DNA from 4 places in the uncultured Rossellomorea sp. genome. Region 4 is predicted to be linked to each of the others. Evidence: predicted binding sites of a transcription regulator. Region 4 holds the regulator's gene; each other region holds the start of a gene.
What was found. Region 4 encodes CtsR, which represses protease genes until heat stress. Its sites were predicted from a motif close to ATGGTCAATAAAGGTCAAACA; they were not measured.
Positions count from the first base shown of each region.

Region 1: clpP (ATP-dependent Clp endopeptidase proteolytic subunit ClpP) is a predicted target of CtsR. The motif match lies at 885-905, and genes of this name have one in related genera.
Region 2: clpB (ATP-dependent chaperone ClpB) is a predicted target of CtsR. The motif match lies at 2,818-2,838, and genes of this name have one in related genera.
Region 3: Q1B03_RS18590 (ATP-dependent Clp protease ATP-binding subunit) is a predicted target of CtsR. The motif match lies at 2,113-2,133, and genes of this name have one in related genera.

Region 1 covers NZ_CANKZT010000004.1:236,704-240,750, reverse strand. The annotation lists gene rpoN (RNA polymerase factor sigma-54) at 1-74, opposite strand, end outside; tRNA gene Q1B03_RS15675 (tRNA-Arg) at 326-397, opposite strand; gene clpP (ATP-dependent Clp endopeptidase proteolytic subunit ClpP) at 978-1,574, shown strand; gene Q1B03_RS15665 (ATP-binding protein) at 1,622-4,047, opposite strand, start outside.
Region 2 covers NZ_CANKZT010000002.1:249,479-253,525, reverse strand. The annotation lists gene Q1B03_RS08190 (DUF2929 family protein) at 1-172, shown strand, start outside; gene clpB (ATP-dependent chaperone ClpB) at 211-2,802, opposite strand; gene Q1B03_RS08180 (YjzC family protein) at 2,964-3,143, opposite strand; gene Q1B03_RS08175 (undecaprenyl-diphosphate phosphatase) at 3,348-4,047, shown strand, end outside.
Region 3 covers NZ_CANKZT010000006.1:166,532-170,578, reverse strand. The annotation lists gene Q1B03_RS18590 (ATP-dependent Clp protease ATP-binding subunit) at 1-1,980, opposite strand, end outside; gene Q1B03_RS18585 (catalase) at 2,370-4,047, opposite strand, start outside.
Region 4 covers NZ_CANKZT010000009.1:37-4,083, reverse strand. The annotation lists gene clpC (ATP-dependent protease ATP-binding subunit ClpC) at 1-1,441, opposite strand, end outside; gene Q1B03_RS20315 (protein arginine kinase) at 1,443-2,525, opposite strand; gene Q1B03_RS20310 (UvrB/UvrC motif-containing protein) at 2,522-3,070, opposite strand; gene Q1B03_RS20305 (CtsR family transcriptional regulator) at 3,090-3,551, opposite strand.

The DNA.
Region 1 (4,047 bases), on a different contig from region 4:
ATGGCTTGAGAAAGCTGCTGCGTCATTTGAAGTTTTAATTGTTGATTTTGAAAAAGTCCTGCTTTCAAATTCATGATTACTAACCTCCCATTTGTCTATTCTACAATAAAATTGGCGGTTCGTTAATGGGAATTCGTTGGTAGTTGGTGGGTTTGTACTATAAATATGAAGGAACGAGTGGGAAAATGAGAGGAGAACCGAGGCTACTATTAAACTTTATATAAAGGTCCCTGTCCAATTAGCTCTATTAATTAGCTACAACGCAAAAGAGTTCCTGTGCTTGTAATGTCTCTCTACAAACACAGGAACTCTCTGGATTAAAGTACGCCCTCGGAGGGAATCGAACCCCCATTTTAAGAACCGGAATCTTACGTGCTATCCGTTGCACCACGAGGGCATGAAATGAATGACCGTCACGAATACATATTATAAGCCAGAAAATGCTTGTTTGCAATAGATATTCTCGTTTATGTCTTTTTTAGATTATCTATTAATATCCTTTAAGAATTGCAGTGGGAAGTTCTTTGTAATTAGTTAACTCTTCAAGATCTCCTGTACTCTTTATCTATCTTATTAAAGAACCACAGAGTGTATTGAAGCGGAAGGCACTTGACTCCTGCGGGAATAGCGGGAAAGTTGAGACCCCACAGGGCAAAGCCCGAGGAGGCTCAACTCACGCCCCGCGGAAAGCAAGTGCCTGTAGCGGAAAGGAACGGTCTATGATTCACTCTATACTGTTTTAGAAGGTAGATACATAATTCACTGAAATTGACCTTCTACTAACTTAAATAACAACAAACTTACCACATCACCCCCGTTTAAAAAAGGAATGAGTGGGTATGATGTAGAAAGGATTTACATACAGGGGAATAAAGGAAGCGTTTAGTTTGACCTTTATTGACCATGGGTGTATGATTACAGTACAAAGTGAATAAGTAATTCAGAAAAATAAAAAGGATTTCTAAGGAGGAACGAGGATGAATTTAATTCCTACAGTAATTGAACAAACAAACCGCGGTGAACGTGCGTATGACATTTATTCACGTTTATTGAAAGACCGTGTAATCATGCTTGGAAGCGGCATTGATGACAATGTGGCAAACTCCATTGTAGCACAACTTCTTTTCCTTGAATCTGAAAACCCGGAGAAGGATATCTCAATCTACATAAATTCTCCTGGTGGAAGCATTACGGCAGGTATGGCAATTTACGATACGATCCAGTACATTAAGCCTGATGTACAAACGATCTGTATAGGTATGGCCGCTTCAATGGGTGCGTTCCTTCTTGCAGCTGGTGCTAAAGGTAAGCGCTTAGCCCTTCCAAACGCTGAAGTAATGATTCACCAACCACTTGGTGGAGCACAAGGTCAAGCAACGGAAATTGAAATTGCAGCGAAGCGTATTCTATTCCTTCGTGAAAAACTGAATCAAATCCTGGCTGATCGCACTGGTCAACCATTGGAAGTGATTTCAAAAGATACTGATCGCGATAACTTCATGACAGCGGAAAGAGCGCTTGAATATGGATTGATCGATCGCATCATCACTCGTAACGATATGAATAATAAGTAAGAGAATGAAACCCCCTCACGGAATTGAGCCGTGAGGGGGTTTTTATTTTACTCTATTTCAAACGTTTTCTCCTTAATCGGTACTAAAACCTCACCATTCATCCCTTTTTTCAAGAGGAGATGTAAGATCGTTTTGGATAGCTTACTAGGGTGATATGGTTTGACTAAATAATCATTGGCTCCGAGCGTGAGTCCTTTTTCTTTTTCATCTAATGCGGAAGATATAATAATCGGTACTTGTGCAAAATTTTGGTCCGATTTGATTTTTTCAAGTACATCCCATCCCGACATGCTGCCTTCGAGCATAATATCGAGGACAACGGCATCAGGCTTCGATTCCTGCATTTCTTTCAAGGCATCATTTCCTGACGGAGTGTGCTGCACCTTGAAACCACTGTCGGATAGCTCCGCTTTCAGTAAGGAAGCAAGATTGATATCGTCTTCAATGACGATAATTTTCATCCCATCCCCGCAGTGTTCATCCTCTTTGAAGGTTTCGATGGTCACGAGAGGTAAGCGGATGGTAAACACGCTTCCTTTCCCCTCCTCTGATGACACAGTGATTTCCCCGTCATGGATCTCGATGATTTCTTTTACGATCGTAAGTCCTAATCCCGTGCCACCGATTCTTCTGCGGTCAGAATTGTCGACACGATAAAATTTGGTGAATAAGTTTGGAATCGAGTCACTTGGTATGCCGAGACCTTCATCCCTGATATCTATGAGAATACTATCCTCTTCTTCCCGTAAATAGATCGTTATGGTACCCCCATCAGGTGAATACTTGATGGCATTGCTGACCAGATTGGTGAATGCCTGGGACAACTTATCCCGATCTCCCAGGACGATCGTACAATCCGTCTCCCTTGCGATATTAAAGAAGTGATGGGGGGCATTGACCTTTTGGGTATCGATCACATGCTGAATGATCGGGACAACATCCTCAAATCGCCTCTCGAAGGTTTGGCGTCCCGACTCCATGCGCTGGACGTCAAGGAAATCGTTGATGAGGGACGTCAGCCGCTTTGCTTCTTGATAAATCGTCGTTAAGTATTTCTTTGTTCTTTCCGGTTTTAACTCCTTCGTCAGCATAAGTTCCGTAAAGCCAAGCACGCTCGACAGCGGGGTGCGAAGCTCATGACTGACCGTACTGACGAATTCTGATTTCATTTGATCGACTTCGAATTCTTTTGTGATATTCCGGTGGACGAATATGGTGCCGACCTGCTCCTGCCCTCGATAAAGAGATTCGGAGTATACCTGGAAGACTTCTTTACTGTCCACCAGATGATAGGTAAGAAGATGTTTACCTGTCTTCCCTTCCTTCACGATGGTCTCATAATATTCATCCAGTTTTTCTTTGTTTTCGACCCGATCGATCAGTGCCTGCTTCCATGTTTGATAGCATGCCTGTTGAAGTTCATCGATCTCCCCCTCGATCAAGGTCGTTAATTTCGTATTCATTAATAAGTTGTTGCCGTCTTTATCGATGAGCTGTATTCCTTCTTGAATATTATTCAGGATATCCTGCGTTAATTGACGGTTTGCCTCGGTTTCTTCAAACAGTCTGATCTTTTGCAGAGAAATGGAGATTTGCTTTGCCAGACTCGTGTACTCAGCCAACTCCTGCTTATCGAAATCATTTCCGAAACGGCTAAATACCATGATGGCTTCCACTTGTTGATCGGCGGAAAGGACAGGTAAAAATAAGTCATACGAGTAGAGGGTTTCTTCATGATACCCCTTCTCAAGAGGCAGCATTTCCCGCTTGAGGGAGAAAGGTTCCCTCGAATCGAATAATCGTTGATGGATCCCGTTATAAATGTACGTCAAGAACTGTGCAACACCATTTTGAGAGATCCCAAATGATGCATTTGACTTTTGCTCATCCATGAGAACAATCATGCCCCGTGAAGCTCCCATCACCTGACTCATACTCTTCACAATGCTTTCCAGTACCTCTTGTTTGTTCAGGGAGCCCGAAATCCCATGAATGAATTCGTTCCGGCGTTCGAGCTGCGACTCCCTGTTCATCGTCATATTCAGCAGATGCTCAAGTTCAGACTGCTGGGATTCCAGCTCATCCTGCTGGGCCTGCAGTTCTTCATTTTGGGCCAGGAGATGCTCTTCCTTCTCCTGGATTTTATAAATCATCTTTTCGAATGCCCTGGACATCTTACCGATTTCATCTTTCCGTTTATTCTCAAACGTCCACTGTTGGTATGAATCGTTTTCTGCAATTTGTTCAGCGGCAGAGGCCACCTGGTTGAGAGGATGACCGATTTGTTTTGCAATCATTCTCATCAATCTCATCAGAACCAGCAGCATAAGAAAAATGAAGATCACAAAAGCCGTTTGACTTATTGACTCTTTCCGTTTCAACTCATCATACGCACTTCGCTTGCTTTGTTCAATGGAGTCCGTATACCCGTTGAGCTGGGTTTGGAACGTTTCGATTGTAGCAGTGGCCCCGG
Region 2 (4,047 bases), on a different contig from region 4:
CTGGATGTTTTTCTGGGCATTTGCTCTTACTGAAATGTTAACTTACGTTGTAAGTTCAATGAATGGAACTGCTTTTCACTTTGAAACAGGATTAATTTTATCGGTTTGTGTAACGGTATTAGTATTCATTATCACGCTTGTTATTCCAAACGAGCCAGTCGAAAAGCACTAAAAAAAGCAGCCAGATCCGGCTGCTTTTTTTATTTGGTCCTAACTGATCAATAAGCCATTTTCCCCTGCCTCAATGGTGATGGTATCATTCGTTTTAATATTTCCAGCAATCAATTCTCTTGCCAGTTTGGTTTCTACTTCTCTCTGCAAATACCTTTTCAGAGGGCGCGCACCATAAACCGGATCATAAGCCGACTGTGCTATAAATTCTTTTGCACTCTCAGTCAATGACAGTGAAATATGCTGTTCTTCCACTCGTTTTTGTAAATCTTCCACCAGCTTATCGATGATCCCTTTTATATTCTCAATGCTCAATGGTTTAAAGAGAATAATGTCGTCGACCCTGTTAAGGAACTCCGGTCTGAAAGAGGAACGAAGCTGACTCATGACCAGGTTCTTCGTTTCTATATCCATTTCCTCTTCCCCCTTATTTCGTTCGAGGAGATGAGAAGATCCGATGTTAGAAGTCATAATGATCACCGTGTTCTTACAATCAACCGTCCTTCCTTGAGAATCGGTTATCCTCCCATCATCGAGCATTTGCAGAAGAATATTGAATACTTCTGGATGAGCTTTTTCAATTTCATCAAGAAGAATGACCGAATAGGGTTTTCGTCTAATTGCTTCTGTCAGCTGACCGCCTTCTTCATATCCTACATATCCCGGAGGTGCACCGATCAAACGTGAAACGGCATGCTTCTCCATATATTCAGACATATCAATTCGGATCATCTGTTCCTCACTATCAAACAACGTATGAGCAAGTGTCTTCGCAAGCTCTGTCTTCCCTACTCCCGTAGGACCTAAGAAAATGAATGAACCAATCGGACGATTCGGATCTTTAATCCCTGCTCTCGCACGTATAACGGCGTCACTCACCAATTGAACAGCCTCATCCTGCCCGATCACCCGTTCATGCAGAATACGATCAAGCTTCAACAGCTTCTCTCGTTCACCTTCTACAAGTTTAGTGACTGGTATCCCTGTCCATCTCGATACAATATTGGCTACTTCTTCCTCCGTTACTTCTTCTCGCAGCAGGCGTCCATCCTGCTCTTTCATCATCTCTTGCTCAACTGTATCAAGCTCTTTTTCCATTGCAGGAATCCTGCCATGACGAAGCTCTGCTGCTTTGTTGAGATCATAATCACTTTCTGCTTCTTCCAGCATGCGCCTGAGCTTCTCCAGTTCTTCCCGCTTCTCCTGAACAATCCCAATACTCTCTTTCTCTTGCTCCCATTTTAACTTCATCGCGGTCGCTTTTTCCTTCAGATTACTTAAATCTTCACGGATTCTATCGAGTCGTTCAAGGCTTGCCGGATCCTTTTCCTTATTTAGAGCTGCTTCTTCAATTTCAAGCTGCATCACTTTACGTGTGACTTCATCCAATTCTGACGGCATAGAGTCAATTTCGGTACGGATCATCGCACATGCCTCGTCGATTAAATCAATGGCTTTGTCCGGCAGGAATCGGTCAGAAATGTAGCGGTCAGAAAGTTTAGAAGCTGCCACAATGGCCCGGTCATGAATATTGACTCCATGATGAATTTCAAAACGTTCCTTCAAGCCTCTTAAAATTGATATCGTATCTTCTACATTGGGCTCCTGAACGAGAACTTGTTGAAATCGCCTTTCCAAAGCGGGATCCTTTTCGATGTACTTACGGTATTCATTGAGAGTCGTCGCACCTATACAATGCAGCTCTCCCCTCGCAAGCATCGGCTTCAAGATATTACCCGCATCCATTGCTCCTTCCGTCTTCCCTGCGCCGACAATCGTATGAAGTTCATCGATAAACAGAAGAATGCGACCCTCACTCTTTTTCACTTCCTGCAATACTGCCTTTAGCCGTTCTTCAAACTCTCCCCTGAACTTGGCACCAGCAACCAAAGAGCTCATATCCAATTCGAAGATGGTTTTATCCTTCAAGCCCTCCGGGACATCTTTTCTGACAATCCGCTGTGCGAGTCCTTCAACGATCGCAGTCTTCCCGACTCCAGGCTCCCCTATAAGAACAGGATTATTTTTCGTCTTACGGGAAAGGATACGTATCACATGGCGGATTTCACTGTCCCTGCCTATGACTGGATCTATCCTCCCCGACTTTACATCGGCAACAAGATCCCTCCCATACTTTTTCAACGCTTCATATTTTACTTCAGGGTTCTGTGTGTTCACCTTGCTCCCTCCTCTGATCGTTTCAATAATCTCCTTTAATTCTTTTTCTGTCAGATGATGTTTGGTTAAGTATGTCGTAATCGGGTGGTTCCTTTGGATGAATAACCCAAGGGCAAGATGTTCGACCGATACATAGTCATCTTCCCATTTAGTCTTTAAGGCCTCACTATCTTGCATAAGCTGATGAATATCTCTTGCGAAAAACTGTCCATACTGCAGCCCTTCTCCCTCCACAGCAGGGATATCGTTTAATCTGTCATCAATCCATTCTCTTAGGCCATCTACTTTTACCCCTCCACGGGCATATATCGTTCGAAGAAAACTGTTTTCTGAACCAAGGAGAGATTTCCACAAATGAAGCAGGGTGATATCTGTATGTAATTTTTCTTTAGCTGCCTCTCCTGCAGAAACCAATCCTTCTTGAATGCTGTGAGTCATATTATCAAATTTCATCGTGCTTCACCTCAGATTTTGACCTTTATTGACCTTTACATCTATTATATCCCTTTCGATGAAAAAAGGAAAAGAAAAAGGAACAAGGAGTGCCTCCGATAGACGTCACCATTCATGCTAAATAGTGAACAGTCGCCACGACATCCTTGTTCCTTATGGGGTTAAGGTTTTCTCATATACGTCCAAAGACGATTATGGTTGGAGTTTTCAGGAAATCGGTCTCCCGCTTTCAACCGTAGTTTTTGCGGATTTTTCACCATGCTTCCAGTTTCACCAATTTCTATATACTCTCCATTATTAGGTGCTTTTTCTCCAGCTTTAAATTGTCGTGACTGTCCCATTCTTACCCCTCCTTTTCGAAGCGATGCTTCCTTACTATTTTTCTACAAGGCCGAACATTCATGCATGCCAGATGAAGGATATCAGAATGCTTTATATGATAAACAAGTTACGGTTCGGTTAACATTTGGAAAAAGGCTTTACAGTCTTTCCCTTTATGGTGTTAAATTAAAAACTGTGGAGAAAAAAAGCTTGGAGGATACACAATGGATTTTTATCTGATTATGAAATACTTGTTTTTAGGGATTTTTCAAGGGTTTACTGAACCAATCCCTATTTCATCCAGCGGGCACTTATTGTTAGCCCAGCATTTCCTTGGTATAAAGGATGCCACCTTGACATTTGAAATCCTGGTTAATACAGCTTCATTAGTGGCTGTACTCATTATTTACCGTGAAGATATCATGCGTCTGATCGTGAATGGCTTAGGCTATTTCAAACATAAAACACCTGAAACGAAACGTGATTTTCATTTCATTGTTTACTTATTGATTGGTACGATCCCAGCCGGGGTGATTGGTGTATTATTCGGAGACGTGATTGAGGAACATTTAACATCTGTTATCACAGTAGGAATTACACTTATTATTACAGGTATTGCCTTATGGTTAATCCGTAACCTTCGAGGAAGAAAAAATGACGGTGACTTAAATGTCAAAGACGCCATCATCATAGGTCTTGCTCAGGCTGTGGCCCTTATTCCTGGAATCAGTCGTTCCGGTGCAACCATCGTAGCTGCAATGGCTAGTGGAATGAAGGCTGAAACGGCATTGCGTTTCTCTTTCCTCCTCTATATTCCAGTAAGTGTAGGGGTTATGGTATTCGGAATAAGTGATCTTATAGAGGATCCGAATCTTGCTTCAATGGCCATTCCATACTTAGTTGCGTTCATTGCATCACTTATTG
Region 3 (4,047 bases), on a different contig from region 4:
TTCAACGAGTTTACTCTTCGCATCTTCGTCGATGGTGACAGTAATCCCCTGCTCTTTTAGTTCAACCTTCAACTCGTCAAGCATAAGGTCAAGAATTTGAAGAAGCTCTCCTTTGTCAAGAGATTCAAATTCAATGATGCTGTCAAAACGGTTCAGGAACTCCGGCTTAAAGTAGGCACCGAGTGATTGCAGAATATTCGTTTCTTTAATCGCATCTGTGCCGCCTGTGTTAAAACCGACCACTGCTTCCTTCTTGTCCGTCACACCTGCGTTACTTGTCATGATGATCACAGTCTCTTTAAAGCTGACCGTTCTACCTTGACTGTCGGTGAGACGTCCATCTTCAAGAATTTGCAGGAACATATGCTGAACATCCGGATGTGCTTTCTCAATTTCATCCAGGAGAATGATTGAATAAGGGTTCCTTCTTACCTTTTCAGTCAATTGACCTGACTCCTCATGACCTACATAGCCTGGAGGTGAACCGATCAGTTTAGATACTGAGTGTTTCTCCATAAACTCACTCATATCTAATCGAAGCATGGAATCTTTAGAGCCGAATAACTCTTCTGCCAGTGTTTTCGTTAATTCTGTTTTACCTACACCTGTTGGTCCTACAAAGAGGAAAGTACCAATTGGACGATGCTTCGCCTTCAATCCTGCACGGCTGCGGCGGATCGCTTTCGCTACTTTTCTCACTGCTTCTTCCTGTCCGATTACTTTACCCGCCAGGTTTTCTTCCAGTGCTTTCATTCGTTTTCGATCATCACTTTGCAGCTTCCCAACAGGAATACCCGTTTTCGATTCAACGATCGTCTGAATCAGTTCTCTTTCTACAAATGCTTTAGAGTCTGACCCACCTTCACTAATTTGTCTTTCTAATTCTGCTTCTTGATCGCGAAGGATGGCAGCTTGTTCATAGTTCTCTTCTTTTGTTGCCAGATCCTTCTTCTCTCTTACATCGTTCAATTTTTTTAGGATGGCAGTCTTGTCTTTACCCTCTGACTGCAGATTGACTTTAGAACCTGCTTCATCCATTAAATCAATGGCCTTATCCGGTAAGAATCGATCCTGAATATATCGATGGGATAGTTTCACACAAGCCTCAATGGCCTCGTCTGTAAACTTGACTCCATGATAGTTTTCATATTTATCTTTTAATCCTCTAAGGATCTCAATAGCTTCTTCAGTTGTCGGCTCATTGACCAAGACCGGCTGGAAACGACGCTCGAGTGCTGCGTCTTTTTCAATTTGGCGGTACTCCTTCAATGTCGTAGCCCCGATTACTTGCAGTTCACCCCGGGCTAAAGCAGGTTTTAGAATGTTTCCTGCGTCCATGGAGCCTTCTGCGGAACCCGCCCCAACTAATTGATGAATCTCATCAATAAATAACATCACGTTCTTTCTATTCTGAAGTTCGCTGATGATGGCTTTTAAACGTTCTTCAAAAGAACCGCGAACCCCTGTACCGGCAGTTAGTGAAGCAACATCCATTACATACACTTCTTTATTTAATAACTTGGATGGTACATCACCTTCTACAATTTTAAGGGCCAACCCTTCAGCGATAGCTGTTTTACCCACGCCGGGCTCACCGATGAGTACAGGGTTATTCTTATTACGGCGATTTAAAATTTCAATGACGCGATCCACTTCTTTGTCCCTTCCGATAACCGGGTCAATCAAACCAGCTTTGGCTGCTCCTGTCACATTGCGTCCAAACTGATCGAGAACGCCATTTCCTCCATTTCCGCCTTGGGTTTGAGGAGATGATTGCTGATTGTGGAAGCCATGATTTTGGTTTCCACCCATGCTCATCCCTTTGAACAACTCATCAAACGGAAATCCTCCATGTATTCCAGAAGGCGTTTGCTGCTTTTGAAAGCAAGTTGAACACATCTTCATACTGGACTTATGACCATTCACTTGCTTATACACTTCAACTGTTGCTTGATTGTGTTGACATACTTGGCATTTCATTAAACATTACCTCCTGCAGTAGTGTTTTATATAAATAGTTTTGTAGATTGTATTATGGATAAGGTCAGTGTGTTTAGTATTCGTTTAAGCTGAGTTCGACTTTGACTTTCTTTGACCTTACAAACATAGTATACTTTGACCTTTTTTGACTTTCAAGATTTTTGCTTATGGGAATTTTTTCATTTTCAGTGGCTGATTGGCCTGTTGATTGCAGAGTATAGTAGGTGCAACGAAGTGAATCAAGTGATTGACTTGGACGATGCAAAAGTGGGAATTGACTTACACTGGCTTGGTTTTTCATTATATAAAAAATGCCAGACCTGAATGATCAGATCTAGCACTTCTCAACTAGTAGAGAGAGAATTACTCCACTTGCTGCCTATTAAATCTTATACTAATTCGCGATCCCAATGACGATGTGCTGAGATGGCTACTGTGAATTCTTTCGCAAATGACTTCATGTCTTCCCCAGTTACCACACCTGAGCCGCTGACACCTGCTTCTTCCAGCCAGTTGGTGCCCTGATGCGTAGCACCGATCGGTTTGAAGTGAGAATACGCTTCTTTGACAAAGTAGGTCGTATCTTGAGAGAACTTTTTATCTACATCCTCTCCACCTACTACATAAAGGCTATCAAACAATACAGATTCCCCTGTTAAGAAGGTATGGTCCACTTCAAGCTCCGTACCGTCATCCCCTTTTCTCATCCCCAGCTTGTCACTGATGATCTCCGGCTGGATGCCATCCTCTTTAAGTGCCGATAGAACCATTTTCACCTCTTCCCCTTTAAAGCCGTTTCCTACGATGACCCCTACTTTACGGGTAGCAGGTTTCTTGATCGTATTTTCCTGGCTTAAGGCTGGAGAGGATTTGGTTACTTTTGAACCTTCTCTGCTAGGAACTTTCGCGCTTATCGCTTCTGCAAAGCCTTTTGCCAGATCCAGGCTTACATTGGCAAACATGTCGACTACCTGCTGTTGAACCGATTTGCTCTTCACTTTTCCAAGCTCGAAACTGAAGGCTTGGATGATATGCTCCTTCTCGGGCTCACTCATGCTGTTCCAGAAAAGAGTAGCCTGTGAGAAGTGATCTTTGAAGCTTTCACTTCTTGCCCGGACTTTACGCCCTTCCATCTTCTCCTGGTAATGAGTGTAGCCTCCTTCTTCCTGACTCGCAGGGGCTGGTGTATTTTTAGCAAGTGAGTTGTTATGGTAGCTCACCTGACCCTTGTTAATCGTTTGACGGCCATATCCATCACGCTGATTATTATGGAATGGGCACACCGGTCGGTTAATCGGAAGCTCATGGAAGTTAGGTCCACCGAGTCGGATCAATTGTGTATCAGTATAGGAGAATAAGCGTCCTTGTAGTAAAGGATCATTAGAGAAATCAATTCCGGGAACAACGGATCCTGGATGGAAAGCCGCTTGCTCTGTTTCTGCAAATACATTGTCTACATTGCGATTCAAGGTCATTTTCCCAACGATTTTCACAGGAACTTCTTCTTCAGGCCATAGCTTGGTAGGATCAAGAACATCAAAGTCAAAGTTAAACTCATCTTCTTCCTTAATGAGCTGAATTCCCAGCTCGTACTCTGGATAATCTCCATTTTCGATGGATTCATACAAATCACGGCGGTGGAAATCCGGGTCTTTCCCGTTGATCTTCTGAGCCTCATCCCAAACGAGAGAGTGAGTTCCCAATACAGGCTTCCAGTGGAACTTCACAAAATGGGCCTTCCCCGAAGCGTTCACCAGTCGGAATGTATGGACACCGAATCCTTCCATCATACGGAGACTGCGTGGAATTGCCCGATCGGACATTGCCCACATGACCATGTGAGCGGACTCCTGGTTATTCGCTACAAAATCCCAGAATGTATCGTGGGCAGAAGCTGCTTGAGGCATTTCATTATGTGGTTCCGGTTTAAGAGCATGAACAAGATCCGGGAATTTAATCGCATCTTGAATAAAGAACACAGGAATATTGTTTCCTACAAGATCATAATTGCCTTCTTCCGTATAAAATTTCGTAGCAAATCCACGTGCATCACGCACAGTTTCTGCG
Region 4 (4,047 bases):
ATACAACCTTCGCAATATCTTCTACCGTCACTTCCGTATTTTCCTGACCTTGCTTTTCTTTCCATGTGTTCTTCGTTTCTTCCAGCTCTTCACGAAGCTTTTGCTCTGAATCTCTTAGAGAAGCTGCTTTTTCAAACTCTTGGCTTTGAACCGCTGCATCCTTCTCTTTACGGATTTCTTCCAGCTTTGCTTCAAGCTCTTTCAGGTTTGGCGGCGTTGTATAAGAACGTAAGCGCACCTTAGACCCAGCTTCATCAATTAAATCAATTGCCTTATCCGGTAAGAAGCGGTCTGAAATGTAGCGATCAGACAGTTTCACTGCCGCATCAATCGCTTCATCTGTGATCGATACGCGGTGATGGGCTTCATAACGATCGCGTAAGCCCTTGAGAATCTGAATAGACTCTTCTGCCGTTGGCTCATTGACTTGAATTGGTTGGAAACGACGCTCCAGCGCAGCATCCTTTTCAATATATTTACGGTACTCATCTAATGTTGTCGCACCGATACATTGTAACTCTCCACGAGCAAGAGATGGTTTTAAAATGTTCGATGCATCGATGGCGCCTTCAGCTCCGCCTGCTCCGATTAACGTATGAAGCTCATCGATGAACAGGATGATATTACCTGCCTGACGAATTTCATCCATTACTTTCTTTAATCGATCCTCGAATTCACCGCGGTATTTCGTACCGGCTACCACTGTACCCATATCCAGGGTCATTACGCGTTTATCCCGAAGGATTTCAGGCACTTCATTTGCAATGATCTGTTGTGCAAGGCCCTCGGCAATCGCTGTCTTACCTACACCAGGCTCACCGATTAACACCGGGTTATTCTTCGTACGGCGACTTAAAACTTCAATGACACGCTGAATTTCTTTGCTTCGTCCGATAACCGGATCTAAGCTTCCTTCACGGGCGATTGCCGTTAAGTCCCGGGCTAAGCTATCAAGGGTAGGCGTATTGGCATTGGCATTGCCCGCGCCCTGGTGGTTGCTTGAGTCATTACTTCCTAGTAACTGCAATACTTGCTGTCTTGCTTTATTTAAGCTGACACCAAGATTTCCGAGTACACGAGCGGCTACTCCTTCACCTTCACGAATTAACCCTAATAAAATATGTTCTGTTCCTACATATGAGTGTCCCAGTTTACGAGCCTCATCCATAGAAAGCTCAATCACTTTCTTCGCTCTGGGTGTATAATGAATCGTTTGAGATTTCTCGGTTCCTTTCCCGATCAACCCCTCCACTTCTTTCTGAATCTTTTCAGGGCTCAGTCCCAACGCCGTAAGTGCTTTAGCGGCAATTCCTTCACCCTCGCGGACAAGTCCCAATAAAATATGTTCAGTACCAATATTACTGTGCGCCAAACGAATCGCTTCTTCTTGAGCTAACGCTAATACCTTTTGTGCTCTTTCTGTAAATCGACCAAACATCATATTATTTTTCCTCCTCACATGTATCCTTATCTAACTTAATTCGCTCTCGAATCAAAGAAGACCTTCTTATATCTCTTTCATTTGGTCTCAATGGACCTCCAGAATATTGTTGTAAAAATCCCGGTTGGGTTAAAATCATTAGTTCATTCAATATATTCTTAGATATGACTTTGATGTATCCTAAATCAATCCCAAGCCTGACATCCGATAAACACTTAGCTGCTTCCTTGGACTCAATAATTCGACTGTGCTCCAACACACCAAGTGAACGAAAGATCCTATCTTCTAATTGTATGTTAGACGTTTTAACTAATGCGTCCCTTGCCGATTGTTCTTTATCGATGATCTGTTTCACAACACTTAACAAATCTTCCACAATATCTTCCTCTGACTTACCGAGTGTCGTTTGATTCGAAATCTGGAAGATGTTTCCCAACGCCTCGCTGCCTTCTCCATAAATCCCTCTTACCACCAGACCTAATTGGTTAATGGCAGGAATGATACGATTTAACTGCTGGGTCAGGACCAGACCAGGCAAGTGCATCATGACAGAAGCTCTAAGCCCCGTTCCTACATTGGTAGGACAAGTCGTTAAATATCCATGTTTCTCATCAAAAGCAAAATCAAATTCGCTTTCAAACCAATCATCAATCTGATTCGCTCTCTGTAAAGCTTCCTTCAATTGTAAACCTGGATATAAACACTGTATTCGAATATGATCCTCTTCGTTTACCATTATGCTAATATCTTCTTCACTGGATAAAAGGACAGCCCCATAGTTCGTGTCCTCTGCCAAGTTAGGGCTAATAAGGTGTTTCTCCATCAATACCCTCTTTTGGAGTGGCTGAATCTCACTTGTAGGTAAAAATTCTAATTCACCTAATTTCTTCGGGTATAAAGAGAGCTTATCCTTCACGCGATCCACAATTTCTTTTGCTTCCTCAGAAGAATAAAGAGTAGAGAATCGAAAGTCTGTCAGGTTCCTCGCGAGGCGAACCCGTGAGCTGAGAACAATATCCGAATTCGGTCCCTCTTCATTCATCCAAGAACTAACAGCATTTTGTAAAAATCTCTCTAGACTCATCCTTTATCTCCTCCCTCTTTTTTAACATCTTTCTCCAGGGAGCGAATTTCGTCTCGTATCTCTGCTGCTTTTTCAAACTCTTCATCCGCAATCATCGTTTGCAGTTCTGACTTCAACTGCTGAATTTTTTTCTTCACATGAATGGCCCCGCCCATGCGTTCCGGAACCTTCCCGTGATGCTCCACATTTCCACTATGAACACGTTTTAATAGAGGAGTCAGCTCATCTTTGAACGTCTCATAACAATGAGCACACCCAAATCTTCCCACATTAATGAATTGCTGCAAGGTCATTTTACACTTTTCACACTGTAAAACCTCTGTCTTGGGTATTTCCGCTTCCTTTGCCTGCTTAAATGCAGGGGCTATATTAAGAAGACCTGCCAATAGATTGTTCACTGAGAAGCCGGAAGAAGAATCAAACATAAACATTTCACCCTTATCCTGAGCGCATTGCTCGCATAAATGAACCTCTGTCTTTTCCCCATTTATCACCTTGGTAAAATGAAGGGTTGCAGGTCTTTCATTACACTCTTGACAAATCATCCTACTCACCTCTCAAAACTTACTCGTACTTCAATGTATCCAGCATGGCCCTGAGCATTCTTCCCCTCAATACGTCCCGTTCAGGTAAATCGACCATGATCACCGAACGGTCCATTACGCTCAGCATGATCTTTGCTTCCCGTTCAGAGATAATATCCTCTTCTACTAATCGAAACACAATATCAGCTGCCGTATTCTGGCTGATCGTCTGAGTAATGAGTGCTACCAGCTGGTCAATTAGATGAACTTGATCGTGGGCCTTTACTTTCATAATTCTGATATAGCCCCCGCCACCTCGTTTACTCTCTACTACATACCCTCTTTCTATCGTGAACCGGGTATTGATCACATAATTAATTTGAGAAGGAACACATTGAAACTTATCAGCGATCTCGCTTCTTTTAATCTCGACTATCTCACTTTCACTCAGTTCTAAAACATTCTTTAAATAACGTTCAATGATGTCGGATATGTTCCTCATCAAACCTCCTCCTCATTTTGACTTTGACTATATTTGACTATAATTATACAACCGTGTTTTAAACTTTGCAATTATGAAGTTTGACCTTAGAAGTTTTCCTGTTTTAGGAAGGTTTTAAACGTGAAAATGTGAGTTTGTTGGATAGATTTTAGGAAATGGGGCATTGAGAGGGAGTGTTTTTTTATACGGGGAGGGCAGTGATAAGGGTCGGGAGTTGATTTTTGGAGAGGGGTGGAAGGATGGTCGACCTGTGATGTGATGGAATGGTGAATGGTCTATTGGTGTGATTGAGGAAGAGTGAAAGTTAGTAATTTGGATGGATTACTTACACTAAAAAGTTGGATTTATTGGGCATTAGTTTATCTTTTCAGCTGTATAGAGGAGTGATGTTCAATCCACAATCTCAAAAATTCAAACGACAAAAAAAGCAGCTCCTAAGAGCTACTCTTTTTCATATTTGCCTGGCGACGTCCTACTCTCACAGGGGGAGATCCCC